DNA from 4 places in the Paenibacillus sp. JCM 9796 genome. Region 3 is predicted to be linked to each of the others. Evidence: riboswitches for the same ligand, from Rfam matches in the RefSeq annotation. Region 3 holds a riboswitch; each other region holds the start of a gene.
What was found. Region 3 has a riboswitch for cyclic di-GMP ahead of ACZ439_RS10740 (EAL domain-containing protein). Riboswitches for the same ligand answer to the same signal wherever they lie in the genome.
Positions count from the first base shown of each region.

Region 1: it holds a riboswitch for cyclic di-GMP, as region 3 does, so the genes downstream of both, ACZ439_RS03185 (methyl-accepting chemotaxis protein) here and ACZ439_RS10740 (EAL domain-containing protein) in region 3, are expected to answer to the same signal.
Region 2: it holds a riboswitch for cyclic di-GMP, as region 3 does, so the genes downstream of both, folE (GTP cyclohydrolase I FolE) here and ACZ439_RS10740 (EAL domain-containing protein) in region 3, are expected to answer to the same signal.
Region 4: it holds a riboswitch for cyclic di-GMP, as region 3 does, so the genes downstream of both, ACZ439_RS12720 (HD-GYP domain-containing protein) here and ACZ439_RS10740 (EAL domain-containing protein) in region 3, are expected to answer to the same signal.

Region 1 is NZ_AP043723.1:621,230-628,751, reverse strand. It holds gene aceA (isocitrate lyase) at 1-414, shown strand, start outside; gene aceB (malate synthase A) at 446-2,050, shown strand; gene ACZ439_RS03195 (DRTGG domain-containing protein) at 2,155-3,483, shown strand; gene yhfH (protein YhfH) at 3,687-3,869, shown strand; gene ACZ439_RS03185 (methyl-accepting chemotaxis protein) at 4,079-6,229, opposite strand; cyclic di-GMP riboswitch class I at 6,315-6,405, opposite strand; gene ACZ439_RS03180 (YrzA family protein) at 6,617-6,823, opposite strand; gene ACZ439_RS03175 (C40 family peptidase) at 7,174-7,522, opposite strand, start outside.
Region 2 is NZ_AP043723.1:5,217,456-5,224,977, forward strand. It holds gene ACZ439_RS25120 (carbon starvation CstA family protein) at 1-942, shown strand, start outside; gene ACZ439_RS25125 (CstA-like transporter-associated (seleno)protein) at 947-1,141, shown strand; cyclic di-GMP riboswitch class I at 1,378-1,462, shown strand; gene folE (GTP cyclohydrolase I FolE) at 1,541-2,125, shown strand; gene ACZ439_RS25135 (6-carboxytetrahydropterin synthase) at 2,142-2,957, shown strand; gene ACZ439_RS25140 (SDR family oxidoreductase) at 2,959-3,678, shown strand; gene ACZ439_RS25145 (ATP-binding protein) at 3,837-4,628, shown strand; gene ACZ439_RS25150 (alpha/beta hydrolase) at 4,645-5,691, shown strand; gene ACZ439_RS25155 (acyl carrier protein) at 5,693-5,935, shown strand; gene ACZ439_RS25160 (class I adenylate-forming enzyme family protein) at 5,932-7,374, shown strand; gene ACZ439_RS25165 (methyl-accepting chemotaxis protein) at 7,394-7,522, shown strand, end outside.
Region 3 is NZ_AP043723.1:2,248,052-2,255,573, forward strand. It holds gene ACZ439_RS10705 (hypothetical protein) at 1-53, opposite strand, end outside; gene ACZ439_RS10710 (hypothetical protein) at 379-681, shown strand; gene ACZ439_RS10715 (metallophosphoesterase) at 734-1,243, opposite strand; gene ACZ439_RS10720 (DUF1284 domain-containing protein) at 1,329-1,748, opposite strand; gene ACZ439_RS10725 (YqkE family protein) at 1,830-2,090, opposite strand; gene ACZ439_RS10730 (LLM class flavin-dependent oxidoreductase) at 2,256-3,266, shown strand; gene mreB (rod shape-determining protein) at 3,552-4,619, opposite strand; cyclic di-GMP riboswitch class I at 4,797-4,883, shown strand; gene ACZ439_RS10740 (EAL domain-containing protein) at 4,978-7,522, shown strand, end outside.
Region 4 is NZ_AP043723.1:2,633,891-2,641,412, forward strand. It holds gene ACZ439_RS12690 (MFS transporter) at 1-165, opposite strand, end outside; gene ACZ439_RS12695 (SRPBCC family protein) at 287-796, opposite strand; gene ACZ439_RS12700 (TVP38/TMEM64 family protein) at 949-1,539, opposite strand; gene ACZ439_RS12705 (ABC transporter ATP-binding protein) at 1,883-3,637, opposite strand; gene ACZ439_RS12710 (DsbA family oxidoreductase) at 3,948-4,583, shown strand; gene ACZ439_RS12715 (response regulator) at 4,687-5,046, opposite strand; gene ACZ439_RS12720 (HD-GYP domain-containing protein) at 5,085-6,059, opposite strand; cyclic di-GMP riboswitch class I at 6,205-6,287, opposite strand; gene ltrA (group II intron reverse transcriptase/maturase) at 6,520-7,522, opposite strand, start outside.

The sequences.
Region 1 (7,522 bases), 1.6 Mb from region 3:
GCGCGCCGGTTTGCCGAGGCGATTCATGCGAAATTTCCAGGCAAATTACTCGCTTACAACTGCTCCCCGTCCTTCAACTGGAAGAAGAAGCTCGATGATGCCACGACGGCCAGGTTCCAACGTGAGTTAGGGAAAATGGGCTATAAGTTCCAGTTCGTAACGCTGGCCGGCTTCCACGCCCTGAATCACAGCATGTTTGAGCTGGCGTACGACTATAAGGATCGCGGAATGGCTGCATACTCCGAGTTTCAGCAAGCCGAATTTTCCAGCGAGGCTCGCGGGTATGAAGCGACCCGTCACCAGCGCGAAGTAGGAACGGGTTACTTCGACGAGGTGTCGCAAGTGATTGCGGGCGGTACCTCGTCTACCACAGCGCTTGAAGGCTCGACCGAGCAAGAGCAGTTTACCCATTGAGGACAGTCGACCCAAGAAGGAGAGGAATCGGATGGCCGGTAAGACGCTGCCGACAGGCATACAAATAACGGGCGAGGTTTCCAGCCCTGAACGGGAACATATCCTTTCGGCGGAAGCGCTTGAGTTCGTGGCCGAATTGGAACGCAAGTTCGGCGTGAGGCGGCAAGAACTTCTGCGCGAGCGCGACGTCCGGCAGGCTCGTATCGATGCCGGAGAACGACCCGACTTTTTGCCGGAGACGGCATCGGTTCGGGAAGGCGACTGGAGCATTGCTCCGGTCCCTGCGGATTTACAGGATCGACGCGTCGAAATAACGGGCCCGGCCGGTGACCGGAAGATGGTCATCAATGCGTTTAACTCCGGAGCTTATGTGTATATGGCCGATTTTGAGGATGCCAATTCGCCGACATGGGACAACTCGATGGACGGTCAGGTCAACTTGCGGGATGCGGTTAACGGTACGATTCGGTATAGAAATCCGGACGGAAAAGAATACCGGTTGAACGACAAAGCGGCGACTCTCAAGGTGCGCCCCCGCGGATGGCATCTCGAAGAGAAGCATATTCAAGTGGACGGCAAGCCCATTTCCGCTGCATTGCTCGATTTCGGACTTTTCTTCTTTCATAATGCGAGAGCTTTGCTGCAAAAGGGCAGCGGACCTTACTTTTATTTGCCGAAAATGGAGAGCCATCGGGAAGCCCGGCTCTGGAACGACGTATTCGTCCATGCCCAGGATGCGCTCGGCATCCCTCAGGGCACGATCAAGGCTACGGTGCTGATCGAGACGATTTTAGCGGCTTTCGAGATGGACGAGATTTTGTATGAATTGCGGGAGCACAGCGCAGGCTTGAATTGCGGCCGGTGGGATTATATTTTCAGTTACATCAAAAAACTGCGCAAACAGCCCGACGTCATTTTGCCCGACCGCGGTCTTGTTACGATGGAGACGCCTTTCATGCGATCCTATTCGCTGTTGGCCATCCAGACCTGCCATAAACGGGGGGCGCACTGCATCGGCGGCATGGCTGCGCAAATTCCGGTGAAGAACGATCCGCAGGCAAACGAAGAGGCGATGCATAAAGTGCGCGCGGACAAATTGCGGGAAGTCAGGAACGGCCACGACGGAACATGGGTTGCGCATCCGGGGCTCGTTCCGGTCGCCCAAGAGGTGTTCGACGAGCATATGCCGTCGGAGAATCAAGTGGACCGCCAACTGACGGATATCCGGATCGCCGCGAAGGATCTGCTTGAGGTGCCTTTAGGCCCGATTACGGAGAAGGGCGTTCGTACGAACGTGAGCGTCGGCCTGCTGTATTTGGAAGCATGGCTGCGCGGATATGGAGCCGTTCCCATCCACAATCTGATGGAAGACGTGGCGACGGCCGAAATATCCAGAGCCCAGCTGTGGCAGTGGATTCATCATCCGAAAGGGGTGCTGGAGGACGGCCGCAAGCTGACGGCAGATCTGTTCCGCCAAATTCAATACGAAGAGCTGGCGCGTATCGAAGCCGAGCTGGGCGAAGATACGCTCCGCACCCGGAAATTCGACGTGGCCTCCGCGCTATTCACGCAGATGACCGTCTCGCCGGAGTTTGAAGATTTTTTGACGCTGCAAGGCTACCGGTATTTAGATTAACAGAACAGCATCCGAACAGCATCCTTTTGGGGATGCTGTTCTTTTTGCGCCAAGTATACTATAATTGTCTAAATATTATAGTACAGTTCGGTGGGGTGCGGAACATGAACCTGGGCCATTCGGAGCTCAATACGAAGCATGAGCAAATTACGAAATACATCGAGTCGTTGAGTGTGGGCACGAAGCTGTCCGTACGGAAAATCGCTCAAGAACTGGATGTCAGCGAAGGAACCGCTTATCGGGCTATCAAGGAGGCGGAGAACAGCGGATTGGTCAGTACGAAACGCCGGATCGGCACGATCCGCGTAGAGAAGAAAGAGGAGCCCCACATCGATAAGCTGACGTTCGAAGAAATCGTCAATGTGGTGGAAGGGGTCGTGCTGGGCGGAGCGGCGGGCATCCAGAAGTCTTTGAACAAGTTCGTCATCGGCGCCATGCAGCTCGAAGCGATGCTTAAATATATTGAAGCCGGCAACCTGCTGATCGTCGGCAATCGTGTACAAGCCCATATGTGCGCGCTCGGTCAAGGCGCGGGGGTCTTGATTACGGGCGGATTCGATACGACTCCGGAGGTCAAGAAGCTTGCCGACGATCTGGAACTGCCGATCATCGGTACGACTTTCGATACGTTCACCGTGGCGACGATGATTAACCGGGCGATCGAGGACCGGTTGATCAAGAAGCAAATTATGGTCGTCGAGGACATCATCCGCAAGGATTCCCCGGTCTATTCCTTGCGGCCGACCAATACGGTGGAAGAGATGCAGGAGCTGGTCGTGGAAACGACCCATACCCGTTATCCGGTCGTGGATGAAGAGATGAGACCGGTGGGCATGGTGACGACGAAAGATATCCTGGGGGCCAAGCCTTCCGAAACGATCGGCAATTTAATGACGCTTCATCCGCTTGTCATCAGCGCGCGAACGTCCGTCGCTTCCGCCGGTCATACGATGGTGTGGGAAGGCATTGAGCTGCTGCCGGTTATTGATGCAGAGCGGCGCATGATCGGCGTCATCAGCCGTAAAGATGTCATGAAAGCGATGCAATACATGCAGAAGCAGCCGCAAAATGCGGAAACGTATGAGGTACAAATTTGGTCCGGATTTGAAGAATTGCGCGACAAGGACGGCAAGCTGTTCTTCAAGGGGACGGTAACCCCGCAGATGACGAATTTTGAGGGCCTGGTCTCGGAAGGCGTCTTGTCGACCGTCATCATCAGGGCCGCTTACCGAACGGTACAGGAGCAGAAGAAGGGGGATTTGATCATCGACAGCTCCTCCAGTTATTTTCTGGTGCCTTTGCAAATTGACGATGTGATCGAAATCATACCGACGATCGTTGAGCTAAGCCGCAGATTTTGCAAAATGGATCTGGAAATAAGAAGCAATGGGATTCGAGTGGCGAGAACGATGGTAACGGCGCGCATTTTGTAAGGCCGCCGTCCCTGGAGTTTCATCGACAAGGAAGCACTGGCCGATGCGCGAAGGCGCAATCGGCCGGTGCTTCTTTGGTTAAGACGCATACACCTTTCACGAATGTTATATAATAATGCATAAAAGTCTTGAACTGTTTCGAATACTGTTATATAATAAAACACATCAGATCAAAATATTATACGATAGTGGAGGGTTTTATGATGATGAAATCAACCCGGTTTCTAGAGACGCTCGAGCCCAAATGCTGTGAGAAGTGCGGACAATCGGTGGAGCAGCTTGCAGATTGTCACACGAACGTTTGCTTTCAATGCAATGAGTCGAACTTTTATCCGTTATCCCCGGTCAATACAAACAAACCGTTTCACACCGTTGTTTACGAATGAGGGAGGGTGCAGCCATCGCAGCCGTCCAAACAACAGAAGATCGCAACCCATGAAGCCAATACGGTTCGTGCGGGTGCGATCTTCTTTGTTGTTTTTGGGATCCCCCAAACGCAAACGAAATCGACAGCTTGGGTCATGCGGTATAGAAAAAGCCGGACTTTCCAAGAGATCGACTCTTGAAAAAGCCCGGCTAAAGCCATGATGGCGGTTTATACGACCGTATACCTTCGAATTACCTCCTGAAGCTCCTGCGCCGAAGCATGCAGCGCCTCGGCGGATGCATGAATTTCCTGCATGGTCGCAAGCTGCTCCTGCGACGATGAGGACACCTGCAGCGCATTGTCGGCGGATACGCGGGAAATGCTGACGATTTCGCCCATGGAGGCGGTCACCTGCTGCGTACCGGCCGACATTTGCTCCGCGGCCGCCGATACTTCTTGAATTTGATGGGCCACATGCTCGACCGCGCTCATGATCTGTTCGAACGCGTCACCGGTTTGCTTGATGACCTCTTGACCTCGTTTCGTTTCAAGTACGCCTTCGTTCATATGTATGGACGCATCCTTCGTTTGCCCTTGAATGTGTTGAATCAGCTCGCTAATTTGAGCGGCGGCCGTCTTCGTTTGTTCTGCCAGCTTCTTCACCTCGGAAGCGACCACCATAAACCCGGCCCCGTGTTCGCCGGCTCTAGCGGCTTCAATAGAGGCGTTTAGCGCCAGCAAATTCGTTTGGATGGCGACGTCCGTAATCAAGCTGCTGATGCTGCCGATTTCTTGCGATCGTGCGCCCAGCTCCTCAATGACCTTGGCGGAAGTGTCGACGTGCTTGTGAATATTTTCCATCTGCTTGACAGCCTTGCGGACAGCGTCGTTCCCTTTCTGCGCAAGCTGGGACGTTTGCGTTGCGGCTTCGGAGACACTGGAGGACGTCTCGGCGATCCGCTGTACGCCCTGAGCCATTTCTTCCATGGCTGTGGACGTTTCTTCCGCGCCCTTCAGCTGCGTATTCGCACCCCGGGCAACTTCCTGAATGGCATCCGTGATCCGATTGCTGGTCTCGGTCGACTGGGAAGCGCTTTGCGTCAGCGACTGGGCGGAGACCGCCACCCGTTCCGATACGGTAATGCTCGTCTGAATGGCGTTGCGGAACGCCTCGGTCATCTGATTGAACGAGTTGCCCACAATGGCAAGCTCGTCCCGGGTTTGAAGCTGTACCCGCGAGGTGAGATTGCCGTTCGTCACTTCCGTGGCCGTTTGCTCCAACGCGGAGACGGCTCGTTTGACTGACAAATAAAAGCTGATAAAAATGTAGAGCAAAGCGAGCGGGATGAGCAGACCCAACAAGACGAACAGCGTGTTCTTCTGATGCAAGCCAGTCAGCCTCGTCTGCAGCAGATGCTCGTAAGCCTTCAGCTCGGTGTCGTAATGAGTTTGAGTTTGCTTGATGAGATTGGACAGGTCATCGAATACCGCTTTGGGAGTCTGATCTACTTGTTTAGGTATGATGATCTGATTGTTTATCCAGCGATTCAGTTGGAGTACGAGCTGGTTATGCTCCTGCCAAGCATCGAGAAGTTCGAAGCTCAGCATCTCGTTCTCCGTTCGGAGCGATTCAAGGTTGCCTTTAACGGTATCCATCGACGTGCGGATTTGGTCCAGCAGCGATGTCAGGGTTCGTTCTTCCGTGGTGAAAATCGGCGTCTTTGACCCCGCGTAATGAACGGCCAGAGCACGTGCTCGTCCGACGCGATCCATCAGAGTGGGAAATTGGCGGACTGTCGAGTCCATTAAATAATAGCTGTCCAGCTGGGAATCGAGCACGAGATGCGACGCATTGCCGATTCGCGTGATGATCGCCCGGGTATCCGTCAAGATGGCACCGTATTGGTCCAATGCATCTTGACCCGTGAGGCTGACGCCCCTTCCTTTCAGTTCCGACCATTTCGATTGAAGAGCTTTCCATTGTTCCGTCGAATTCAAGCTCTCGCCTAACCGGCCATCCAATTCGTTCAGCCCGGCCACGATTTGATCCAGGGCTTCCTCATTGGCGGCTAATTGGGACTTCAAATCTTTATCGCCGTGAATGGAACCGACAATCAATGCGCGGTGAACATCGACCGCGATCAGAAAGTCGTTTAACCGGCTCACGTACTCCAGACCGACCTGCTTTTGCTCGGTGAGAGCGATTTCTTTGGCGGACGCGGACAATTGCAAATACAAGAAGATGCTGAGCGGTACGAGCACAAGCAGTCCGATTAATAAAAACTTACTGGCATATTTGAAGCGGTTCATAAGCCCGATGCCGGGGGTGAAAATAATGAGGAACTTCTGACTGCGCTGAGTTCGATTGCCCTTTACCATGCTAATGCCCTCCTGATTGTTGATTGAATACATAAAAAAGAGACCAGCCATCACCGGTCTCCGCGCCAGGTACCAGAGCCGAGCGTTCGGAAGCTGGCTGGCATACGAAACTCCCGTTTCGTGAAGCCCCTGTAGCTTTGCGGCCTGCACTTTCGTACAGTGTGCCTTTTCGTGTCTTATTTCCTAGATCCAGTCGTTTATATGAGCTTATCATACTATTATGTAATAGAATTGTAAAGATTTGTAGAAAGTTGTTCCATAATGTAGAATGGAAGGGTTTTTCGTCTTAATGCTATCGCACTAGAGTCGGAGAGCGGCGGCCGGCTTTCGCCTCCGGTGCAGGTCCGGATTTGCGCAGCCTGGCCGCTTGGGACGCATCCTGCCGCTTTATTTCGCCTTAAAATGAACGACGGCGCTGTACGACAACTTGCCCGCATTGGGATCAAATACGGTGTGGTGCTGAACGGCAAATACGTCCAACATGAGCGCTTTGTTGTTTTCAATTTGCTGGTCGATTTGACGCTCCAGCGATTTCAAGTCGTACGCTTGAAAAAACTCCACCTTGTTTTCGATTCTTTCCAAACGGAACTCCACGGTAAATCCTCCTCGATCTCGGGTAGTATGCTGCTCTTATGATCACATCTTAACAGTATGCCGGGACGGATGCACGTACTTTCCGTTATCGGCTCCTCCCTCCGCGAACGCCTATCCCATCGCCTGCATCCGGCGCAATCTGAAGCCGGTGCTGATCGGCTTGGCGGTCACGACGATTGTGGCGATGTATCTGATGTGAGCAGGGAAACCGCGTTCCGGCAGCGAATAGATGAAGGTATATACTTGGGGATGAGGCTATGAATATAAAAAAAGAGCAGAGCTCTTCGTGAGCTCTGCATGTTTGCAGTCAAGCTATGAGATAATAAAATAATGGCCTAGAGGTATTCCCCTTATTTAATCACGCGACGTGCTGTTACGTAAGTCTTGTCCCAAATGCTGCCTTTAAAATTGGAAATGGTAACTCCCACGCCGACTTTATACGTATGAAGTATTTTTCCGTCGCCCATATAAATGCTGACGTGATTAATAACCCCGTCTCTGTTCGTATCCGAGAAGATTAAATCGCCCGGCTTCAACTTGCTTTTTGGAACATAGGTGCCAGCTTTAGCCTGGTCCCTGGACGAACGGGGAATGTTGATGCCGTTTCGTTTAAATACATATTGCGTGAACGAGGAGCAGTCAAAGGCTTTGGTATTTCCGGCTTTAGCTCCGAATTGATAACGTGTCCCGAGATATTGT
Region 2 (7,522 bases), 2.7 Mb from region 3:
TTCGTCGCCGTCATGGCCTTGATCGCCGCGTGCGCCTTGGAGCCCGGCATTTACTTCGCTATGAACTCGTCGCCGGCCGTTATTGGAACCGATCCCGCTGCCGTCGCCGCCAAAATTTCATCCTGGGGCTTCACGCTGACACCGGAACAAATTACGAACACAGCCAAAGAAATCGGTGAAAACACCATTCTCTCCAGAACGGGCGGGGCGCCGACGCTTGCCGTCGGCATGGCGGAAATCTTTTCAACGTTCCTGGCCGGGGCCAAGGCATTCTGGTACCATTTCGCGATTTTGTTCGAAGCGGTCTTTATTTTAACGGCTGTGGATGCGGGCACACGGGTAGGACGCTTTATGCTTCAGGATTTGATCGGCAACTTCTACAAGCCGTTTGCTCAAACGAAAGTGTTCAAGTATAATTTCCTGGCTTCGTTTATTGTTTGCTTGGCCTGGGGCTACTTCTTGTATCAAGGAGCCATCGATCCGTTCGGCGGCATCAATTCGTTGTGGGCGCTGTTCGGGATTGCGAACCAAATGTTGGCTGCCATCGCTCTCGCCGTCGCGGCGACGATTATGATCAAAATGGGCAAGGCCCGCTACGCTTGGGTAGGAATCGTGCCGTTCGTGTTCCTCGCGGTAACGACATTAACGGCCGGCTTCCAAAAAACGTTCTCCTCTCAGGCAAGCATCGGCTTTTTGGCGGCTGCGAAGAAATACCAGGACGGGATCGATCAGGGGCAAGTCATCGCGCCTGCCAAAAATATGGACGTCATGCATCAGATTGTGACGAACAACTATATCGATGCAGGCCTCACGATCTTCTTCGAGATTGTGGTGATCCTGATGATTATTGAATCTTTACGCGTCTGGTACAAAATTTTGATCCAAAAACAAAAACCGGTATTAAAAGAAGCGCCGTTTGTCAAATCTACTTTTGGAGCCTGATGCCATGAGAACGATAACGAGCTTTGCCAGCAAGGCCAAAGCGACAATCAAGGTCATTTTCAGTATTCCGGACTATGAGAAATACTTGAAGCATCAGCAAGAGCGCCATCCGCATGAAACCCCTTTGACGGAGAAGGAGTTCTATATGCTGTCGCTTCACGAGCGTTATGAAAGCGGTAAGATCAATCGCTGCTGCTAACAAGGAGAGACGGAGTAAGGCGGGTGCATGCAGCCCGTCTTGCCCCGTCTCTTCGTTTATGCAACCTGTGCGGCTTCATCCGCCTTTGGCATCAAATGTCGAAAAAATGCGCGATAATATCACGTATTTTTCGACTTTATTCTCATATAGCGTCGAAAAATGTCGTTATATCAAAGATTTCAATAAAGAAATCATTGCTTATCTAGGTATAATAGACTATACTTGGCTTATATTCTTAACGATAATGGCAAACTCATCGAAAGGTGGGGACGCAAAGCTTCGGGTCTAAGGCGGTAACGCTATGACGGCTGGGCCGCCGAATTAGGGACGGATCTGTATATACGAATCCAGTTCTATTCGGACTGGATTTTTTGTTGTTTCTAAGGAGGGAAATACTAGATGACCATACGATCAAATACCAATTTGGCAAGTAAAGATGTTCTTGAAGACAGCATTCGAACGATTCTCGAGCAAATAGGGGAAAATCCGGACCGGGAAGGTCTGCTGGATACACCGAAACGAGTCGCGAAAATGTACCGGGAAGTGTTCTCAGGTGTGGGGGTGAATCCGGAATCGGCGCTGACGACAACGTTCGAAGAGGAGTACGACGGGATCATCACCGTAAAGGATATGACTTATTACACTTTCTGCGAGCATCATCTGATCCCGTTCTATGGAAAGGCGCACATCGGATATATTCCGGATGGGAGAATCGTCGGCTTAAGCAAATTTGCCAGATTGGTAGAGCTGGTCTCGCAGCGTCCGCAGGTGCAAGAGCGAATGACGCAGCAAGTTGCGAGTGCCGTATTGAATGTGCTGAAGCCGAAGGGTGTCATTGTAACCGTGGAGGGAACTCACTTATGCATGTGCGCGCGGGGCGTGAAAAAACCGGGAACGTCTACGGTGACAACGGTGAAGAAGGGGATATTTGCCGACAACGTCTCGCTATGTGAAGAGTTTGACCGTTCCATATCCAGAGCCTAGGAAGGGGGAAACGGCGATGCTTTATTTATCGAGAAGAATCGATTTTTCGGCAACTCACGTTTATCGGGTTCCCCAGTGGAGCGAAGAGGAAAACCTCCGGGTCTTCGGGCGCTGCAGCAACTCCAGCGGCCATGGGCATGATTACAAGCTGGAAGTGATGGTCAAGGGACGATTGAATGAAAAATCCGGGATTGTTGTCAATACAACGGATATTAAACAAATCGTGAGTTCATTTGTGGAAGAGGAGCTCGACGGGAAGTTTTTGGACCGTGAACATTCCTATTTTCAGCATCGCATACCGACTACGGAAAATGTAGTTGAGTACATCTGGAATTCGCTGGAACAGCGGTTTCAAGATTGCGAATTGCACCGGATTCAATTACATGAAAACCACTATTTAAGTTCGGTAAAGGAGGCGGGATGCTTGATACGACTTACACGCAAATATCACTTTTGCGCTGCGCACCGATTACATAGCGTGCATTTGTCGCCGGAGGAAAATAAGAAATTGTTCGGCAAATGCAACAATCCGCATGGGCACGGACATAATTATTACCTTGATGTCACCGTCGAAGGCGAGCCGGATCCGGTAACGGGCATGATCATGAATTTGGCGGATTTGGATGCCATTGTGGAAAGAGAAGTGCTGGATAAGCTGGATCATAAGCATCTGAACCTGGATACGGCTGAATTTAAAGAGTTGAATCCGACATCCGAGGTCGTAGCGCTCGTGATCTACAACATGCTGCGACCGCATCTTCCCAAGCTCCGAAAAGTCGGACTGTGGGAAACGGAAAAAAATTATTTCGAGTATTGCGGACCGGGTGAATGAGATGATTGACTTTCTGCAGCTCCAAGGAAAAACCGTTGCAATTACCGGGGCGTCCCGCGGGATCGGCAAAGAAACGGCATTATTGCTCAGTCAATTGGGAGCGAATCTTGTGCTGGGAGCAAGACATGAAGCCGAATTAAAGCAGGCAGCCTCTCAGATGAATGCGAATACGCTAGCCGTCCCTTTGGACGTAACGAATGAAGATAGCGTTAGCCGATTTGCCGAAGAGGCGATATCGCGGTTCGGCACCATTGATGCACTCATCAACAGTGCGGGCACAGGGGTGTTCGAATCGGTGTTGACGATGTCCAGTGACGATTTCGATCGAATGATCGCCGTTAATTTGAAAGGTACGTTCCTCGCCTGCCAATATTTCGGAAGGCATATGGTTGAAAACCGTGCCGGTAAAATGATTAACGTCGTATCTGTCGCCGGCACGACGGCACTGCCCGGCTGCGGCGGTTACTCCGCTTCGAAATTCGGGGTACTGGGATTAACGAGAGTATTGCAAGCGGAATTGAGGAATAAAGGCATACAGGTAACGGCCGTATTGCCCGGCGCGGTAGCGACTCCATTCTGGGACCGGATGGAACTGAAGCCGGATGCATCCGACATGATTCCCGTTCAATCGTTAGCCAAGCATTTGGTGTATCTCTTATGTCAACCAGAAGGTTCGGTCGTTGATGAAATGACGGTTATGCCTCCGCTCGGGATTTTGTAAAGGGGGAAGTGTCGATTGTGAAATCCATATTTCCTAAATTTTTTGGGAATTTTCATGCAGGAGCTCTAAATGCGCGGGCCCCTCTACCTTCCCCCTTATCAGGCGATAATATCCATGATCATCAACGGCGCGCCTTGATTGGATGGATTGCCAATCGTATGAGTCAACATCTGAATAGGGGTAAAGGGGAATCGGGATTTCTGATCTACCTGTCCTTCACTGCAGCGGAGAACGAACCTCAACCTAAGAACGATGAGGGCCGGTATTTATTATCACTGGCTGCTCGTTTGGTGGAAATGGTGGAGAAGCAGGAGGATGTTTATCTGAAAATAAAGGAAATGCATCTTTCGGATCGGCATCATCGCTGCTTCTTGAAGACTTATGAAGAAATTAAACAAGATCTAACCCAATATATCCCTTCCGCTCCTACAATCGAGCCGGTCGGCCATCCCGAAGAGGATGAAGTATGGCAGGTGTACCGCGACGTGATGTATGCCATCACGCAGCGAAAGTTTCTGCTGATCCGCAAACATGAGGTGGAGCCATACAAGGCAGGCAAGCTATTGTGCACAGCCCCGGTTATCGAACGATCGGACATTCCGAAAGCCAGGGAGCTCGCCAAACAAAGTCTGATCGGTATTGGGATCCCGCAGACCGCGATCATGAGCCATCTCCTTGTTATTTCTGAGGCGATTACGAATATTCTCAAGCATGCTCGCGAAGGAAAGATGACCATGTTTATAACCGACGCTGCCATCCATCTCCTCGTGGAAGATCAAGGGCCGGGCTTTCCGTTAAAGCATCTTCCGAATGCTGCGCTCATGGCGGGTTATTCGACAAAAAAATCACTCGGCCAAGGATTCACGCTCATGATGAAAATGACGGAACGGGTGCTGCTTTCCACGATTCCCGGTGAAGGGTCCTCCCTGATCCTCATATTTAATCGTTAAGGGAGAGTACGAAGCTATGATACCGGATGACCCGACTGTAAAGGGCACCATTCAAAAAACATTGATGACCTGCCTTCTTTTTGAAGGCTTTTGGGACCGCTGGATTGCCCATGGCATTCGAAGAGAAGACGTCGCTGGCTTTCAGCGACGGTTAACAAGCGCCGAAGCTTGGAACGGGATTTTGCAGAAATGCGCGGAGGATTTTGCGAAGCAAGCGATCTTCCTTCAGGCTCAGCAGGACAGGAAGGAAGCGGAGGAACATTTCCGCATGGCCGGCTTGTACTATAACCTGCTGCAGTGGTTGTACCCCACAGGGGATGAGAAGCGAAAGTGGTTTGCACGCTGCAAGGAGCTCTTTCAACGGGCGGATAGGCTTTCCGAGGATCAGATCCTGGAGGCCGTCATCGACGTCGACGGAAACGATTGCTTCGGCAGAATCCGTGTGCCTGAACGGAAGAAGGGCATCATGGTCATCGTCAATCCCATTGATTCCTCCAAAGAAGAACTGTTCACCTACGAGACGGATTTCGCAAAGCTGGGTTTCGTTACGATCAGCTTTGACGGGCCAGGGCAGGGGGAAACTTATGTACGCACGTCATTCAAGGCCACCCGTCTTCATTGGGAAAAGTTTATGAATCAAGTCATTGACTACGCATCGAACCAATACCCGGGGCTGCCTCTCGCTTTATTCGGAACCAGCTCAGGCGGCGCTTGGGCCATCGAAGGAAGCGCTCATCCGAAAGTGAGCAAAGCGATCTCGGTAAGTCCTGCTTGTGCAAGTGGTGTGAGGATGCCGGATTATTTCATGGAGCGTATGGCTTATATCCTCGATGATTCCGCACAAAGCCTGCTTCCGAAGCTGGATAACTTCGATAATTTCAGCCCGATTCTCCTGTTTCATGGAAATAAGGACGTGATGGTCAAGGATACAGATATTTACGAGCTGTACCAGAAGCTTCCGGCGGGAAAACAACTTATCGAATATGAAAATGAAGGCCACTGCTGCAACTTTAAATTACGCGAGATTAGGAAGATTTCGGCCGAGTGGTCTTTAGGAGGTTAACATGATGGACTTCAAGCAATTTTGCCAGCTGCTCTCCGAGCTGACGCACGTTCCGCACGAGAAGATCAACGAAAGCTCATCCTTTCGCGATGATCTGGGAATCGACTCTCTCCAGATGGTCAATGTATACATTCAATTATCGCAAAGATTTGCAATCGGCTTGGAGCAATGGATCGGTTCGGCAGATATTACGACTGTCGGCGGCGTATACCACGCAATGACAAAAGGAGGCATACAATCATGACATTAGCTCAGAAGGTTTTTCACTATCCGGATGCGGACAAGGTCGTATTAACGACATTCTCCGGCCATTATACGAGCCGGGATATCCAGGTCGAGATGGACCGGTATATCTCGTTATTGCGTCCGCTGGAATTAAAGGGTAAAAAAGTAGGACTGCTGGTCCCGGCTATCCCTTCTTATGCAGCTCTTGTCCTTGCCATCAATGAACTGGGCGGTACGATTATCCCGTTAAGCTGGCAATTTCGCAAGGAGGATTTGTCCGCCGTTCTTCAATTTCTTGATCCTCATGTCGTATTTTCCATCAACACGCACAATGGCTTTCCTTTTGCAGAGGTCATGGAGGCTTGGGCGATTGGATCCGGGAAGGAAACTTTGCTGTATACGTCGGACGACTGCAAGGAATGGAAATCTAAAGCTATAGCGGGTGCAGAGAGAGCGCTTGAGCAAGACAAAATCGACTTTATATGCTGCTCCTCGGGAAGCACAGGGACGCCCAAAGGGATGGTTGTCGGCATTCATGCGTTTGATTTCTCGTTTCAATTGCTGAAGGATTTTAACGAATTGAAACCGACGGATGTCGTGTTTTTGAACGCGCCTCCCAACTCGGTGTTTGGCATTGCTTCCTTACTGACCGGTATTCGCTCGGGCGTGCGCATCGTATTTCCGGATAACTTCGAACTGCCCCGTATGATTACACTGATGCAGGAGACGGCCTGCAACAAGGTTGTGAGTACGCCGTCCATTTTTAAAGCGATTTATACATTCGGCCAATCCTTGAACCCGGACGTATTTAAGAAGATCGAGTTCGTCGGCTTGACCGGCGAAATGATGACGGAAGATTACGTGAAGCAATTTGAACTGATGCAGCAATGCAAGTTTGTCGGACAGTATGGCAGCTCGGAGCTTGGAGGCGCGATGCTGTGCGATCTTCGTCAACAATTGGAGTTTACGGTTTATGACGGCGTGCAGTATAAAGTCAAGGAAGACGAATTGCTCCTGAAATCGCCCGCTGCGTTTAGCGGCTATTATCAAAATCCGCAGCTAACCGAACAATGTTTTGATGAGGAAGGATGGTTTTACACCGGCGATCTTGTACGCTTGAATGAGAAGAACAAGCTCGAGTTCATCGGACGCAAGAAGGAGTTGATTAAGAAGGGCGGGCAGCAGGTCATCCCGGGCGAGGTAGAGAAAGTGCTGTCTCAGCATGCAGGCGTGAAGCAGGCTGTTGTGATCGGGGCTCCGCATCCCGTATTCGGCGAGCAAATCGTAGCCTTTGTCGTTCCTCAGGATGATCTGCGCACCGATGATTTATATGCGTTCTGCCGTGCAAAAATTGCAGGCTATAAAGTTCCCGACCGGATTGTAGCTATTGCGGAAATTCCCGTAGCCCAAGGCAAAGTGGACAAAATTACGCTGAGAACGATGGTTGCTAAGCAATAGCGAAGGAGGAGTGCTACCCATGAGTAAATCAACGGCAAGCCAAACCTTGCGCTGGCAGTTCATTCGCAAGATGCTCATTATGATGATAACCATTGCGTTGATCTCCGGTACGTTTCAATACTTTATTCTGCGTGAACAGATCAATGAA
Region 3 (7,522 bases):
GCCCCGCCTACGGGGACCGGACGCAGCCGGGCGGGCAAACGCAGTCCGTCCACGGAAACGGCTTTTAGTAAAATGTGTAAATGATTTGTTACATAAATGAAATCTAATTTTCATCTGTCTTTAAGCTTCCCCGCCTATAATAGAACTCGACCCCCTTTTGATATATAAACTTTTAAGACCCGCAAGCCTTGCGCTCGCGGGTCTCTTTCTGTCTTGCCCACCTGCTCGTTCTCTGTGCTCTGTTGTTTTGTTGCCCTGCCCCTCTGTTTCTCTATTCCATCATTCCCCATGACGTCCTGGGCGAAGATCGCAACCCGACGATAGTCTTGATATAATGAACAGTAACTTACCACTGTGCAAAGGATGAGATAGCGGCGCATGGCATTCGGAATTAAACGAGAAGAATTGACGGCGTGGAAGGAAGCGGTGACGCGCGGGGAAATCGCTTATTTGACGCATTATTGGCTGGACCCGCGGTTTCCGGGCATTACGTCGGTGACCAAGGTAGGTAGTGCGGATCTCGAACGGCTCGAGGCATGGTGCCGCGGCAACGGCCTGAATCCCGCGTATATCCATAACCGCCCGCCCTATCCGCACTACGATCTGATCGGACCGAAACAGAAGGAAATATTGCGCCGGGAGCGGTTATGGGATCATTTGGAACGCTTTAAGCTGTTATAAACCAGACACGGGGCCGCGGCGGGGAGCAGGCGGCAAGAAAGGCAGCTCCGGCTCACTGTTCTTCGCTCGGCACAACCCTGGCCTTAATCGTGTCGAAAGGAACCGGTGTATAGTCCCAATGCTCGACGCTAACGTTGACGTACTGTGTCCCCTCGTACTTTTGCCCGTGGATGTGACCGTGAATGTTCACGTAGGGCATATGCTTGTTCATGTACATCGGCTCGTGGGACAGGAAGAAAAATCCGCCGTACACGATCGGATACTCGCTCACTTCATCGAACCCGGCGTCGAGCCACCAGCGGCGGCCGCGGCCCCGGTCGTGGTTGCCGAGAATCAGCACTTTGTACCCGTTAAGAGCGGACACGATCTGCTTCGTTTTCTCCATATTTAAGAACGAGAAATCGCCCAGATGAAACACCTGATCGTCCTTCCCCACCACAGCGTTCCACTTCTCCGTCATGACTCGCGTCATCTCTTCGCTACCGGTAAACGGCCTCGATTCGAAATCGATAATGTGCTTGTGGCCGAAGTGATGATCGGAGATCATAAATACGTTCGCCATCGTATCCCCCCTGTCGATCCTTAATACTGCCTCTAACTATCGGTTCCCTCATTCGATCCGGAATCGCATCGCAGCCCGGCACCGGTTACGCCCCTACCGGAGGCAGCTCCTCGCCCCGCTTGATTCGCTGCACGCCGTCCTCGCATACCCCGTACGGCTCCCAAGGGCAGCCGACGCAGATCCGCCCGATGTCGCCTGCCTCCATCGTCTCATCGACCGCGCCGCATACGTCGGCCCAGCTCATCTCGCGGCCGACCCGCAGCCCGAGCTTCTCCAGCACGCGCGAATCGCGATGCGCTACGCTCGTTTCTTCGCAGTGCGGGGGCTTGTCCTTCGGATATGCGGCGCAGATGTCGTCCGGCCCCTCCACCAGCACGACCCGCGTCTGCGGCTGTTCACGAAGCCGCTCATAGATCGCCGTCATGTTGGTGCAAAAGTCGGGCGAGTAGCCCATCCCCCGGTAGCCTAGCAAACATAATAAATGATGCCCTCGAAGTCGAATCATCCGGTGTCCCATCCTTCCCCTTACTTGCGGTCCGTAGTGTCATGAAACAACAGGCTGCCCCGCGGGCAGCCTGATCTTCTCTTACTTATATTGGCGCCAGTCGAGACCGCTGTTGTTCAGCAAATGATCAAAGTCGTTCTCGAGACGCTTCTCTTCGGCCTTGCGGGCTTCCGCCGCTTTTTGCTTGGCGGCTTCCTCGCGTTTAGCCGCTTCCGCTTTCATATCGTCCGCCTGCGCCTTCAGCTTGTTCACGATATCCGGATTCAGAAGATCCTTCAACGTGGCCGGTTTATCGGAAGTAGCCGGCTGAGCGGCGGATGTCGGCCGTTTTTTCTTGACCATATCCATCACCTCGGTTTCATCCACATTATAGCAGGTTTCACCGGGTCGCACTACTGCGCGGTCCCCCGGCAATGGTTCGCATTTACTTATTAAAAATACATCGCTTGCTAAAATATAGTGAATTCATTACTCTTAGATTTAGAACATGAATCGGAGGTGCGAACCATGAAACTCGGAATTTTGGATCAATGCCAAGTCGGCGAAGGACAAACCGCCGCGGATGCGTTGAAGGAAACGACGCGGCTGGCGCAAGAAGCGGACCGGCTCGGCTATGCCCGATACTGGGTATCCGAGCATCACGGCAGCAGGATGCTGGCCTTCTCCAGTCCGGAGGTGCTGATCGCTCACCTGGCCGCGGCGACCTCGCGCATCCGTGTGGGCTCGGGCGGCGTGATGCTGCCTCATTACAGCTCTTATAAAGTGGCGGAAAACTTCAAGCTGCTTGAGGCGCTTCATCCGAACCGCATCGATCTCGGACTCGGCCGCGCACCGGGAGGCATGCCGCTGGCGACGCGAGCGCTGCAGGAGCATAAATATGTAGACACGGACCGCTATCCCCAGCAAGTCGCCGATTTAACGGGGTTCTTATACGAATCGCTGCCTCCCGATCATCCGTACGCCAAATTGCAGGCGGCGCCTTCGATCGCAACCGCTCCCGACTTGTGGCTGCTCGGTTCAAGCGATGAGAGCGCCAAAATCGCGGCCCAACAGGGGACTGCCTACGGATTCGCGCAGTTCTTCGGCGCGCCCGGCGGGGAAGCGGCGATCCGGTATTACCGGGAGCACTTTCAACCGTCGGGCTTGAACGATCGTCCGCGAGCCCTTGCTGCGGTCCTGGTCGTATGCGCCGATACGGAGGACGAAGCGAACCGGTTGGCGACAAGCTCGGATCTGTTCTTCCTTCGCTTGGGCAGCGGCCTCGACCAGCATGCCTTCCCTTCCGTACAGACGGCTATGGACTATCCGTATACGGAATACGACCTGCTGCGCATTCGCGGGGCCCGTGAGCGCCGCTTCGTAGGCACGCCCGACCGCGTCAAGGCCCAACTGCTCGATTTTGCCGAGCGGTACGGCACCGATGAACTGATGATCGTCTCCCCGATTCACAACTTCGGCGCACGCGTACACTCCTACCGTCTGCTGGCCGACGCCTTCGGGCTTCCGCAGACGCCATGAACCGAACAAGCGACCGCTCCCCGATACAGACCGGGAACGGTCGCTTGCTCGATCTATCCGGTCCCGGCGACTTCCGCCCGGGATAACCGACTCTCTTTTAACCTGTGTATAACCTCGGTTGTGGATATGTTAATGAATGTACTAAAACCTATGCACAGGAAGATGAGATAGCCTGTTAGTAATGTGTATAAGCCTGTGAATAACGCAGGTCATTTCCTTGTCATGGATGCGGACGATCGTGTTGCCGCCGACCGGCAGCCGCCCCATGGACTGTTCACAGCTTCCTTACATTTCGGCTTGCTGGCCCGCATCCTGCTGCACCGCCGATTCCGGTTTGGCCTCCCGCCACGCCGGTACGCGCTTGCTGTTGTGCGCGCCGAGCATCATGCCGGTGCCGAGAGCGGTACATTCAAGCGGATGCTCGGCAATATGTACGGGAACCCCGGTCTCCTCGCGGATCCGTTCATCAATTCCTTCCAGCAGAGCGCCGCCTCCGCACAGCAGAATCCCCTGCTCCACCACATCCCCGGCAAGCTCGGGCGGGCACCGCTCCAACGTCGCGCGAATAGCTTCGACCAGCAGCTGCAGGAAATCATCCACCACCGTGTATATTTCCCGGGAGCTCAACTGGATCGAACGGGGCAATCCGTTAATCACATCCCGCCCCTTAATGCCGAGAGTACGTTCTTCGGAGGAAGCACGGGCCGTTCCGATTTGTTTCTTGATTTCTTCGGCCGTTCGTTCCCCGATCTCCAGGTTGTACTGCCGTTTCACATAATCCATAATATCTAGGTCAAGAGACATCCCCGCCCGGTTCACCGTATGGCTGGCCACAATGCCCCCGAGCGACAAGATGGCCACTTGACAGCTGCCTCCGCCAATATCGAGCACCAAATGACCGATCGGCTCGTCAATCGGAAGTCCTGCCCCGAGCGCAGCAGCCAGCGGTTCCTCGACCGCAATCGCCCGTTTGGCTCCCTTATGGACGATCGTTTCTTCAACGGCCCGCTTTTGCACATTGGTAATGCCGCAAGGCACGGAAATATATACTTGAGAGCTTCGCAGCAAAGACGAGCGGCCTTGTATTTTTTTGATAAAATGCTGAAGCATGCTGCTGGTCAGATCGAAATTGGCGATGACGCCATTCCTCAAGGGATAGGTGATGTCGACATGAGCGGGAGCTCGTCCGATCATCGCTTGCGCCTCCGCGCCTACGGCCAGCAATTCGCCGGTGCTTTGATGAAAGGCGACTACAGACGGTTCGCTCAGCACGATGCCTTTACCCTGCTCGAAGATCACCGTGTTTGACGTTCCTAAGTCAATACCGTATAACTTGTCAAATCGTTTAAACATGAAACTTCTCCTCCTTTATTGGAAACCCGATGCGCGATTTGGAGGTGGATCAGCCGGATCTTCTATAGTATTCTGCTTCACTTGCAAATTTGAGGGGGAACTAGCAAAAATCGTGAAAATCTTCAAATATTTTTGACAAAATACGACAGATCGTTTATTTTTAAATGATATAGAACTAAATACCTACGGCAAACTCGTTCGAAAGGCGGGGACGCAAAGCCACAGGTCTTCCGCAGTTTCTGCGATGATGGCTGGGTTGCAATTTAAGACACTACCTTTCGGTAGTGTTTTTTGCTTAGTGGGCGGTTTGTCATTCACAAGGTATGGATCAAAACTATCGTGGATGGGAGCAGCTATTTTGTTTACAAGAACTTCTTCACCTGTCGTTTCATTCTTTTACCTGGTCCTGTTGCTGGTCTTAGCTTGTTTGGGAAACATCATGAACCTGTCTCTATTTTATGGAGTCGACTTTATATTCGGCAGCATCTTTGTATGGCTCATCATGAAGCTCTATGGATTTAAATGGGGATTGATCGGGTCTATTCTCGCAAGCAGCGCTACCTTAATTTTATGGAATCATCCGTATGCTATGCTGGTCTTTATTGCAGAGACGATATTCGTCGGCCTCTTCTACCGGCAGAAGATCAGCAACTTCGTCTTCCTGGTCGCGTTGTTCTGGATCCTGCTGGGCATGCCGATGATCTGGTTATCCTATCATTATGGATTGCAGATGGACGCTACGGCTACGTTGACAGTTATGCTTAAGGATGCTGTCAACAGTATTTTAAATGCTTTGATTGCAAGCCTTATCCTCACTTATTTGAGGGCTCCCATGGGGACCGGTCGAACCTCCAAAAAAACGTCCCGTTCTTTGTACGATATTCTTTTTAACATTTTTGTCGCCTTAATCGTCTTTCCCCTGCTGCTTGTCATGATCATGGTGAGCCGAGAGGAGATTAAGAAAACCGATGCGGCGATTCAGGAAGCGGCGGAACGCCAATCGGAAATCATTGAGAACGATATCAGCAACTGGAGAAACGTTCATGTGTCGGCTGTCGAGCAATTTTCCAATCTCGCGGCTGAAACTGATCTGAACGATGCAGAGGCTCTGCAGAGGCTTACTGCTCATTTTAAACAAATTTTTCCTGATTTTCATAATATGTTCATCACCAATGCTGCAGGAACAACCGTAACCTTCTATCCCTTACATAATATGAACGGCCAACCTACGCTCGGTTTGAACTTCTCGGACAGGCTGTACTTTATGCAAAACAAAGAAAGCTTACAGCTTGTCATTTCCGATGTTTTCGCTGGAAGAGGCGGCGTGTCCGAACCCGTCGTAAATATCAGCGCTCCGATCATGAGCGGCCGGCAGTTCCAGGGCATTGCCGGCGGGGCCCTGGATCTCGGTTATATTAGCCAAAGAATTCAAGCACTCACAACATATACGAACATCCATGTTACCATCGTGGACCGCAACCGGCACGTGATCGCCAGCACCCGTTCCGCGAATGCCGTTATGCAGGAATATGACTGGAAAAAAGACGGCGAGATTCACGACTTGAAGGACGGCTTCTACTATTGGCTCCCCAAAAATATCAAAAATCCGATGAAACGGTGGGGAAACTCGTCATACATCAAGATCACGCCGTTATCAGGCCTTGGGGACTGGACCGTCATCGTGGAATCGTCGTTTGCGCCTTATCAGAACGGATTGTACAAGTCCTATATCAAAACACTTACGATCCTGTTGATTTGCGGACTGATCGCAATCATTACGTCCTTCTTCATCAGCCGTTCGATCGTAAGGCCGATCATTCGGTTAGCGCATACGACAACGGACTTACCCAATAAAATATTGGAGAAAAACGCCGTTCATTGGCCCAGCAGCCTATTGACCGAAATTACGATTCTCATTGCGAATTACCGGATCATGGCCGAGAGACTTCACTACATGTTTCGTGAAATTCAGCATCTTGCCTATTACGACCATTTAACAGGCCTTCCCAACCGGGTGCTGTTCAATCAGGAATTGGAAGTTTCGTTAGAGCAGAGTAAACGTAACGGGCAGACGGCAGCCATCCTTTTTATTGATTTTGATCGTTTTAAAGTGATTAACGATACCCTTGGACATCGGAACGGCGACCTTCTGCTGCAGCAAGTCGCGGAAAGGCTGAAAGGCAGCATCGAAAGCAATGATTTCCTCTCTCGTATGGGCGGAGACGAATTTACTGCGGTATTCCCGAACATGACCCGTGAACAAGCCGCCCAAGCCGCGCAAAGCATGCTTGATCTGTTTACCGCTCCTATCCTGATTAGCGGTCACGAAGTGTTCATCACCCCCAGTATCGGAATCAGCATGTATCCGGACGACGGGGAAGATCAGGAAACGCTTCTTAAGAATGCCGATCAAGCGATGTATGCCGCCAAAGACAAGGGCAAGAACATGTATCAATTTTATACGTCCGAAATGGATGAGGCTTCCTGCAATCAAATGACGCTGGAAACCATGATGCGTAAAGCGTTGGATCATGGCGAATTCGAGCTTTACTATCAGCCCAGAATGAATGTAAGGTCAGGAACGTTCAGCGGGCTGGAAGCCTTGATTCGCTGGAGACATGCGGAACGCGGCTGGATTCCTCCGACCGATTTTATTCCTCTGGCTGAAGAGACGGGGCTGATCAATCCGATCGGAGAGTGGGTTTTATATACGGCTTGCGCGCAAAATAAAGCTTGGCAGGATGCCGGATATCCGCCATTTTCCGTTTCCGTCAACCTGTCCGTCAGACAATTCCGGGAACAAAACCTTGTCGAGCTCATCCCCCGGGTACTGCGGGAATCCGGACTGAAGCCGCAATATCTGGAGCTGGAAATTACGGAGAACCTCAGTATGCATCATATGG
Region 4 (7,522 bases), 390 kb from region 3:
CGCGACGCCCGCCAGCAGCCCTGCAATCAAGATCAACGATTTCACAAAATCCGAAGGCACCCGCTGCTGCATAAACTCGAGATTGGCAATAATCGACATCCATAAGCCGAGTCCTGCGATAAATTCCCCTGTGAGCACGATCCATACGTTCCGGTTTCTCCACATGATATGTTCATCCGCCCTTCCATGACTGCCCGACCGCAAGTCTGTACGTCCTAGGGTACCATAAACTCCGCTCCGCAAAAAAGCCCCGACCCGCCGTTTACGCCAGGTAGGGACTTCCATGTCAAAAGGGATGCTTTGAAGAACGCTTCATGTCGCTATGAATTTTCTCTGTCGCCACGACCTGCTCCTCCGCCAGCCGCTTCACGACGGCATTGCGCTCTGCTAATAAGCGGCGCATGTACCGCTCCAGAAACCATGCGTCCGCCAACCAACCGAGCGGGCCGCAAGGCGACGTATAGTCGAACGTATCCGTCATCCGCGTCCCCTCTGCCTCGGGCATAAACGTATGCTCGTGGTAAAATCGCGCAAACGCCCCCTTCACCATCTCGTCGACGAACCGGTGCGGCTTGTCCATCTCTGTAATCTTAGCCGTCAATTGCTGACGCACGCCGAAGTGGACGGCCTCCCACGTCACGGTTTCGCCGAGCTCGATCAAACCGCTCGTCCTCCCGCCGATTGCCCGTTCTTGCGACCCCGACATAGACAGCATATGAACATCGATGCTGCGGGCCAAATCGAAGCAAAGCTCCGGTGGGGCTTCGATAAACAATTCCATCCGAATGACCGGCATTCCCCTTGCCACCTCTTTTCCTTACCCGACGTAAGGCGGAAGCCTGAAGGCGGCGATCCAGACGCACACCCGGCCCTCGTCTCTCCCGCGCCGGCTCGCGATAACGAAACGCCCTCCTCCTGACCGATCGGCCGACGGAAGAGGGCGCTTGCTCATTTCATATATTTAGACTCGACTTTTTTGCCAAGCAGCCACAAGAGACCGAACACGCCCAAAATAAGCGCGATTTTCCAAGGCTGCTTAAGAACGTCGGCCAAGTCGTTGCCCGCCAGCGAAACCAGAAAAATCATGACCCCTTTACCTAAGGCGGTCGCCGTGAAGAACGTATGGAACGGCATCCGCGATAACGCCGACACGACGGTGACGACAGCCGACGGCGTAAACGGGAAACAGGCAAGCAAGAACACCGAGGAAAAGCCGTGCTTCTCCAGCCAATGAATCAACTGGCCCGTTCTCGGCAGCTTCCGTTCCAACAGCCCGCGCAGCCGGCCTCCGAACGTCCGCACGACAGCAAATACACAGGACGCTCCGCCTACAACCCCAATCCACGAAAGCAGCACCCCTTCGCCCAATCCGTAAGCGTTGACATTGGCAATCAAGATCGCGACGAGCGGCAGCACCGGGAAAAACGACTCGACAAGCGGCGCCAGGATGCCCGGAATCGGACCGAGCGCCTCGTACTGCTTCAACCACCCCTGAATATCTTCCCATGTCAGCGCGGATATCGCTTGCGTCCACTCCATGCCCGTTACACGACCACCTTCTGCTTGTACTACTTTACAATATAGCCGAAATTCGCGCCGAATCAAAGAGGCGGGATGTTGCCCGGACAGGGCGTCACGTCAGGGTCAGCCGCCGGATCAATCGGTCCAGGCGGTCTTCCGGCTTATGAGAGTACGCCTGCCGTAAACCGCCGTTCGCCGCCCCGAATACAGGCTTGGCACGAATGCGGCGCACGGAGCGACTGCTCTGCCGCGTGAATCAGAGCTTCTCCGCGCTGCAGGCGAAGCCGCATGCGGCAGCGACTGCCATGGGCGGTCCGGACCCGCCTTCAGCATGCGCCAGACTCCCTTCCCGGGCATCCGCTCAGCTCGGCCGGTCCTGCAAACGCAGCTGCTGCGAAGCGAATTCGCGGTACAGCGGGTGCGAGGCGAACAGCTCGTCGTGCGTCCCGACGCCGGTGACCGTCCCCTTCTCGACAAAAACGATTCGATCGGCGTCAATGACCGTAGACAGCCGATGCGCGATCACAAGTGTCGTTCGGCCCCGCATCAAATTGTGCAACGCCTGCTGCACCACGATCTCCGACTTGCTGTCGAGGCTCGACGTCGCTTCGTCGAGCATCAAAATTTGCGGGTCGCGCAGCAGCGCGCGAGCGATCGCGATACGCTGGCGCTGGCCGCCCGACAGCTTGAGGCCGCGCTCCCCGACCTCCGTCTCGTAGCCGCCGGGCAGCTGGCCGATAAACTCGTCGGCATACGCCATCTGCGCTGCCCGGTCGAGCTCCTCCGGCGTCACTTCCCGATCCAGCCCGTAGCTTATATTCTCGCGAATCGTTCCCTCCACAAGCGGACTCTCTTGCGAGACGTACCCGATCCGGCTGCGCCACGAAGGCAGCGCGTACCGATCGATCGGAACCTCGCCCAGCTTAATCGTCCCCCCGGTCGGGCTGTAGAATCGCTCCAGCAGCGAGAACAGCGTCGTCTTGCCGCTCCCGCTCGGACCTACGATGGCTGTAACCTTGCCTGGCTCCGCCGTGAACGTCACCTGTTTAAGCACAGCTTCGCCGCCCTTGTAAGCGAATGACACGCCTTCCAGCACGATCGGCAGGTCGGCTCTTTCAAGCGGAAGCCCCAAGACGGACTCCTCTTCCGCCTCAAGCGTCTCGATGATGCGTTCGGTCGCCCCTTTCGCCTTCTGGAACTGTGTGAAAAACTGCGTAATCTGCGTCGTAGGCAGCACGATTTGGAACAAATACAGCAGGAAGGCCACCAGCGCTCCCGCCGTCAGCGCGCCGGACGATACCCGAAGGCCGCCGTAACCGATGATCAGCACGAACATCAGCATCATGACAAAGGACATGACCGGCGCGATCCCGGCCTGCACCTTACCTTCGCGGATGCCGTAACGGAGCAGCTTCAATATGCCGCTGCTCCCGTTCTCAAACTCCCGCGTTTCCGCGTTAGAGGCTTTCACCAAGCGAATTTCCGACAGCACACGGGTCAGTACGGACGTGAAATCGGCCGTCTCATCCTGCAGACCTTTGGAAATTTTGTACATTTGCCGGCCCAGCGGCACCAGGACGGCGGAAGCGAGCGGAAGCGCGATGAGCAGGAGCAGCGTCATTTTCCAATCCAGATAGAACAGCATCACGAGCGAGCCGACAATGGAGATGATGCCCGTGAAAAAGTTGGCCGAGTGCTCGGTGATCAGCCCCTTCAATACCCCGGTGTCGTTGGTCATACGGCTGATCGTTTCGCCCGTCTGGTGTTCGTCGTAGTAGGAAACAGGCAGCTTGAGCAGCTTCTGCCACAACCGGTGCCGCAGATTGGAGACGATTTGCTGGCCGATCCGGCTGAGCAAATACGTGGAAATGCCGGCTGTAACCGCCTGCGCGATGAAAGCGAGACCGATGCCGGCCATTTGCACGGCATTCAGGTTCGCGAGCGAGAAGTTATCGACTACATGCTTCGTCAGCAGGGGAATCACGAGTCCCGAGAGCGTCGTGACGAGATTGAGCGAAAGCGCCAGCGCGAGCAGCGTCTTGGACGGCTTCGTCTGTAGAATAAGCCGGACGAACGGTTTCCAGCCGGCTGTCGATGGAGAGGTTTCTTGTGTCATATAAAGGAAATTCCTCCTTCAGATCGGGTGCTGAATGGTGCGGCGCTCTTAGTTCGCCCGATGCTTCCAGTGTACCTGTGCGGCGTGAACGATATATGAACAAGGCGTGCCGTCTGTCCGGCAATCGGCAGCAGACTGTGCGCGGGCGCGGGTGGGTAAATGCTACTCCCCAGCATGCCATACTCGCGGTCGAAACACAAAACGCACGAACGTGCTTCTGCTTGTCCCTGATTCTAATCTTATATTGCCATCCGCCCCTAAATGTCCCATACTAGAGTTACTTATGAAATTAAAGTGGAGGTGCTGCTTTATGCAAATAGACGTCTACTCCGATATGGTGTGCCCTTGGTGCCGGATCGGCAAGCAAAACTTAAAGGACGCTTTGGCCGCATGGTCCGGCGGCAAGGAAGCGACGATTCGCGTCCGCTCGTTCCAGCTTGATCCGTCGCTGCCGCCCGAAGGACTTCCCTTCCACGACGCGATGGGCAAAAAGATGGGCGGTCCCGCCGGGGTAGCGCAGGTGACGGAGCGCGTCACGCAAGCGGGCGCGGCGGTGGGCGTCACCTTCCGCTTCGATCGGGTGACCCGGATGCCCAGCACGCTGCTGGCGCATCGGCTCGTCGCGCTGCTGCCGGAGGATCGGCAAGCTGCGCTCGTAGACGGGATCATGAAGGCCTACTTCGAGGATGGCCAGGATATCGCGCAGCTGGAGGTGCTGCTGGCTATCGCCGCAGCCCAGGGACATGCCCCCGAAACGCTGCGCAGCCGCCTGGAGCAAGGCGAAGGCGCCGAGCGGGTGAACGCCGATCAGGAAGAAGCGGCTCGCATCGGCGTTACCGGCGTTCCCTTCTTCGTGTTCGATAACAAGTACGCGCTCTCCGGCGCTTATCCCGCTGAGCAAATGATCAAGGTGATGGAGCAAATCGTCTCCGAAGCGCAAGGCTAAGCCGTTAGCCAGGCGCAGCCGTAAAACAAAAAAGCAGCCGTCGTTCCCGAAGGGAGGCTGCTTTTTTCCGTTATGAAAATCAAATCCCTTGGCCGACGATGCGCTAGCCCAAAATTTTGGAGATCGCTTCGCCTACCCGATCTTTCTGAAACGGCTTCACGATAAAATCCCTCGCCCCTGCTTGAATGGCCTGCAGAACCATCCCTTGCTGCCCCATTGCCGAGCACATGATGATTTTGGCGCCAGCGTCTATGCTCTTAATGTTCTTAACGGCTTCGATCCCGTCCATATCGGGCATTGTAATATCCATCGTCACCAGATCCGGGCGAAACTTCTCATAAGCCGCAATGGCTTCTATGCCGTTCTGCGCTTCGGCCACCACCTGGTGCCCGAACTCGGTTATCATCTGCTTCAGCATCATGCGCATGAAAGCTGCGTCATCCACGATCATAATGTTAGCCATCCGTTGTCTGCTCCTTCGAAATTAAAATGAACTGCCGATCAACAGCAGCCGGCAATCATGAGCGTAGGGTTGTCGGCTAATGAAACTTCTTGTCCCGTCGTCAGGTAGCGAACGACCGGCCGCTGCATATGATCGGTGATTTTCGTCACGATCGCGTTATCGCCGGTTTGCATCCGAATTTTCGTTCCTGGCGGGTACGAGGGAACGGCTCTTACGAAAGCCTTGACCACATCCGCGTTATAGTTGATGCTGCTCGTAGCCATGATGCGTTCCATCGCATCGTGAGGAGCCGCATCCTGCACCGAGATCAGGTTCTCGTACAGATTGCACACGCCGCAAATTTGCGCATACTCGTGAAAGGTTGCCCCGGAGATGCCGCGCGGGTATCCATGGCCGTCGAGGGTTTCATGATGTTGATACGCAATATGCGCCGACAGCAGACTGAATTCGCGAATGCCGCGGATCAGGTTGAAGCCGGCCTCGGGATGCCCCGTCTCTTGTTGCGCCGTCACTTTGCCGATATCGTGAAGCAAACAGCCTACCGCCAAATCGCGAAGCATCAGGTCGTTGTAACCGAGCGCCTTGCCGACCTGGAGCGCCAGCAAAGCCACGTTGACGGCATGAGCGTAAGGCTTCAGCTCTTCCGCAAGCGTTCTCGAAGGCACCGGGATAACGACCGGCCGGCTTTGAACTTCTCTGATCAGACGGCTGACGCCTGTCAGCACATTTCGGATGGGAAAAGCTTTTTTCGCCTTGACGGCGGCATAAGCCTCCTGCACGTTGTCGATGACATCCATCCAGGTGGGCATGTCCATCATTTCTTCCAAGGTGATCCCCTTGGACTCGGCGTCCTCAATGATCAATTGCTTGATGCCGACTTGGATCAGCTTCTCCAGATACCTCGGATGAATGGTGTTGTTGGCCGCAAGCAGCATGCGCCGCTTGTTGTCGTATACGGGCTGAGCCAGCATCATGGCTTGTTCGTTGTATTCGGTAATCGGGATAAATCTCATCAAGCTCACTTCCCTTTTCATCAAAGTCGATTGGTTTGTCCGATGCGCCGCCGTTGAAGTTCCTTACCGCTGCTCCTCGTTACTCGACCTTCAAAAAAGAAACTACCTCAGCCAAATATCAGGTAGTTTGTCGCGATCTAGCCTCGATGGCAGCCCAGCCGTCATAGCTTCCGCATTAGACCTGTGGCTTTGCGTCCTTATCTTTCAATAAGTTTGCCTTTACATAGGTTGTTAGAACTAATTTCCATATAAACTCTTAGCTCAGCATAGCACATACGAACTAATATTGTAAATAATGATCACTTTTTGTCGAAGTAGGGTAAGACGGGGAATTACTTCCCCGGACTCCCCGTCAAACCGTGCATGCGGATTTCCCGCACACGGCTTTCCTTCGTCAGTTCCCCATCTTCAGGAGCGAGTCGTCTTCACCCGTCACCGGGCTGCATATTTCACACCTGAATTAGAAACGTGTGGTGAGTAGGTTTGTTAGAAATACCATGCCAGCTTCTTCCAACGCTTTGTTCGGGATAAGCCTGTTTGAAACCGTAGACTTCTTTTTCCGCATGAAAGCTCGTACTCTCATGCGTGACCATTCGTCTAGCCGCTGAAACTTGCTCTTTACGTTCCCAATCCCAAAGTAATTTCCAAATCCTCGCGACACTTCATTCAGCTTCTTGATCATTTCCTCAAGGTTGTTCCCTTGCTGCCTACGGGTGATCTTGCGGACTTTATCTTTGTACTTCTTTACTTTGGCGTCCGGCAAGATGAGATAATTCTTCCAGAAGTCGAACCCCAAGAAGCGGAACCCTTCGTCGAAATGCACCACTTTCGTTTTCTCCGGATGCATCCGCAGCCGCAGTTCTTCTTCCAGTATCGTCCTCGCCGCTCTATAGGCTTCTTCTGCCTGTTCCATTGTCTTGCAAAGAATGACGGCATCATCCGCATATCTGACCACGGCAAAGCCTCTCTCCTTCATTCCCCAGTCGAAATGATTCAAGTACAAATTCGCAAGCAGCGGACTGATGACACCACCTTGCGGGGACCCGACTTCCGTTTCATGGAACTGGCCATCTTCCATGACTCCCGCGGTAAGCCATCCGCGAATGAGCGTCAGCACTTTCCCGTCAGTTATTCGTTCACGTACCTTTTCCACCAGCATGTCATGCGGTATTTCATCGAAAAAGGACATGATGTCGAGGTCTACCACATAGTCGTATCCGCCGCGTTTTGCTCGCCGAATCGTATGAATCGCTTGGTGCGCGGAATATCCAGGTCTAAAGCCAAAGCTGTAGTAGTAGAAGTCCTGCTCGAAGATCGGCTCTATGATTTGGCGTACCGCCTGTTGGCATACGCGATCTCGAATGGTGGGAATACCGAGCGGTCTTTGCTTCCCGTTGTCCTTCTCAATGTAATGTCGCAGAACAGGGTCGGGCTCATAACGCCCTTGTTGTAGCAACCTTTGG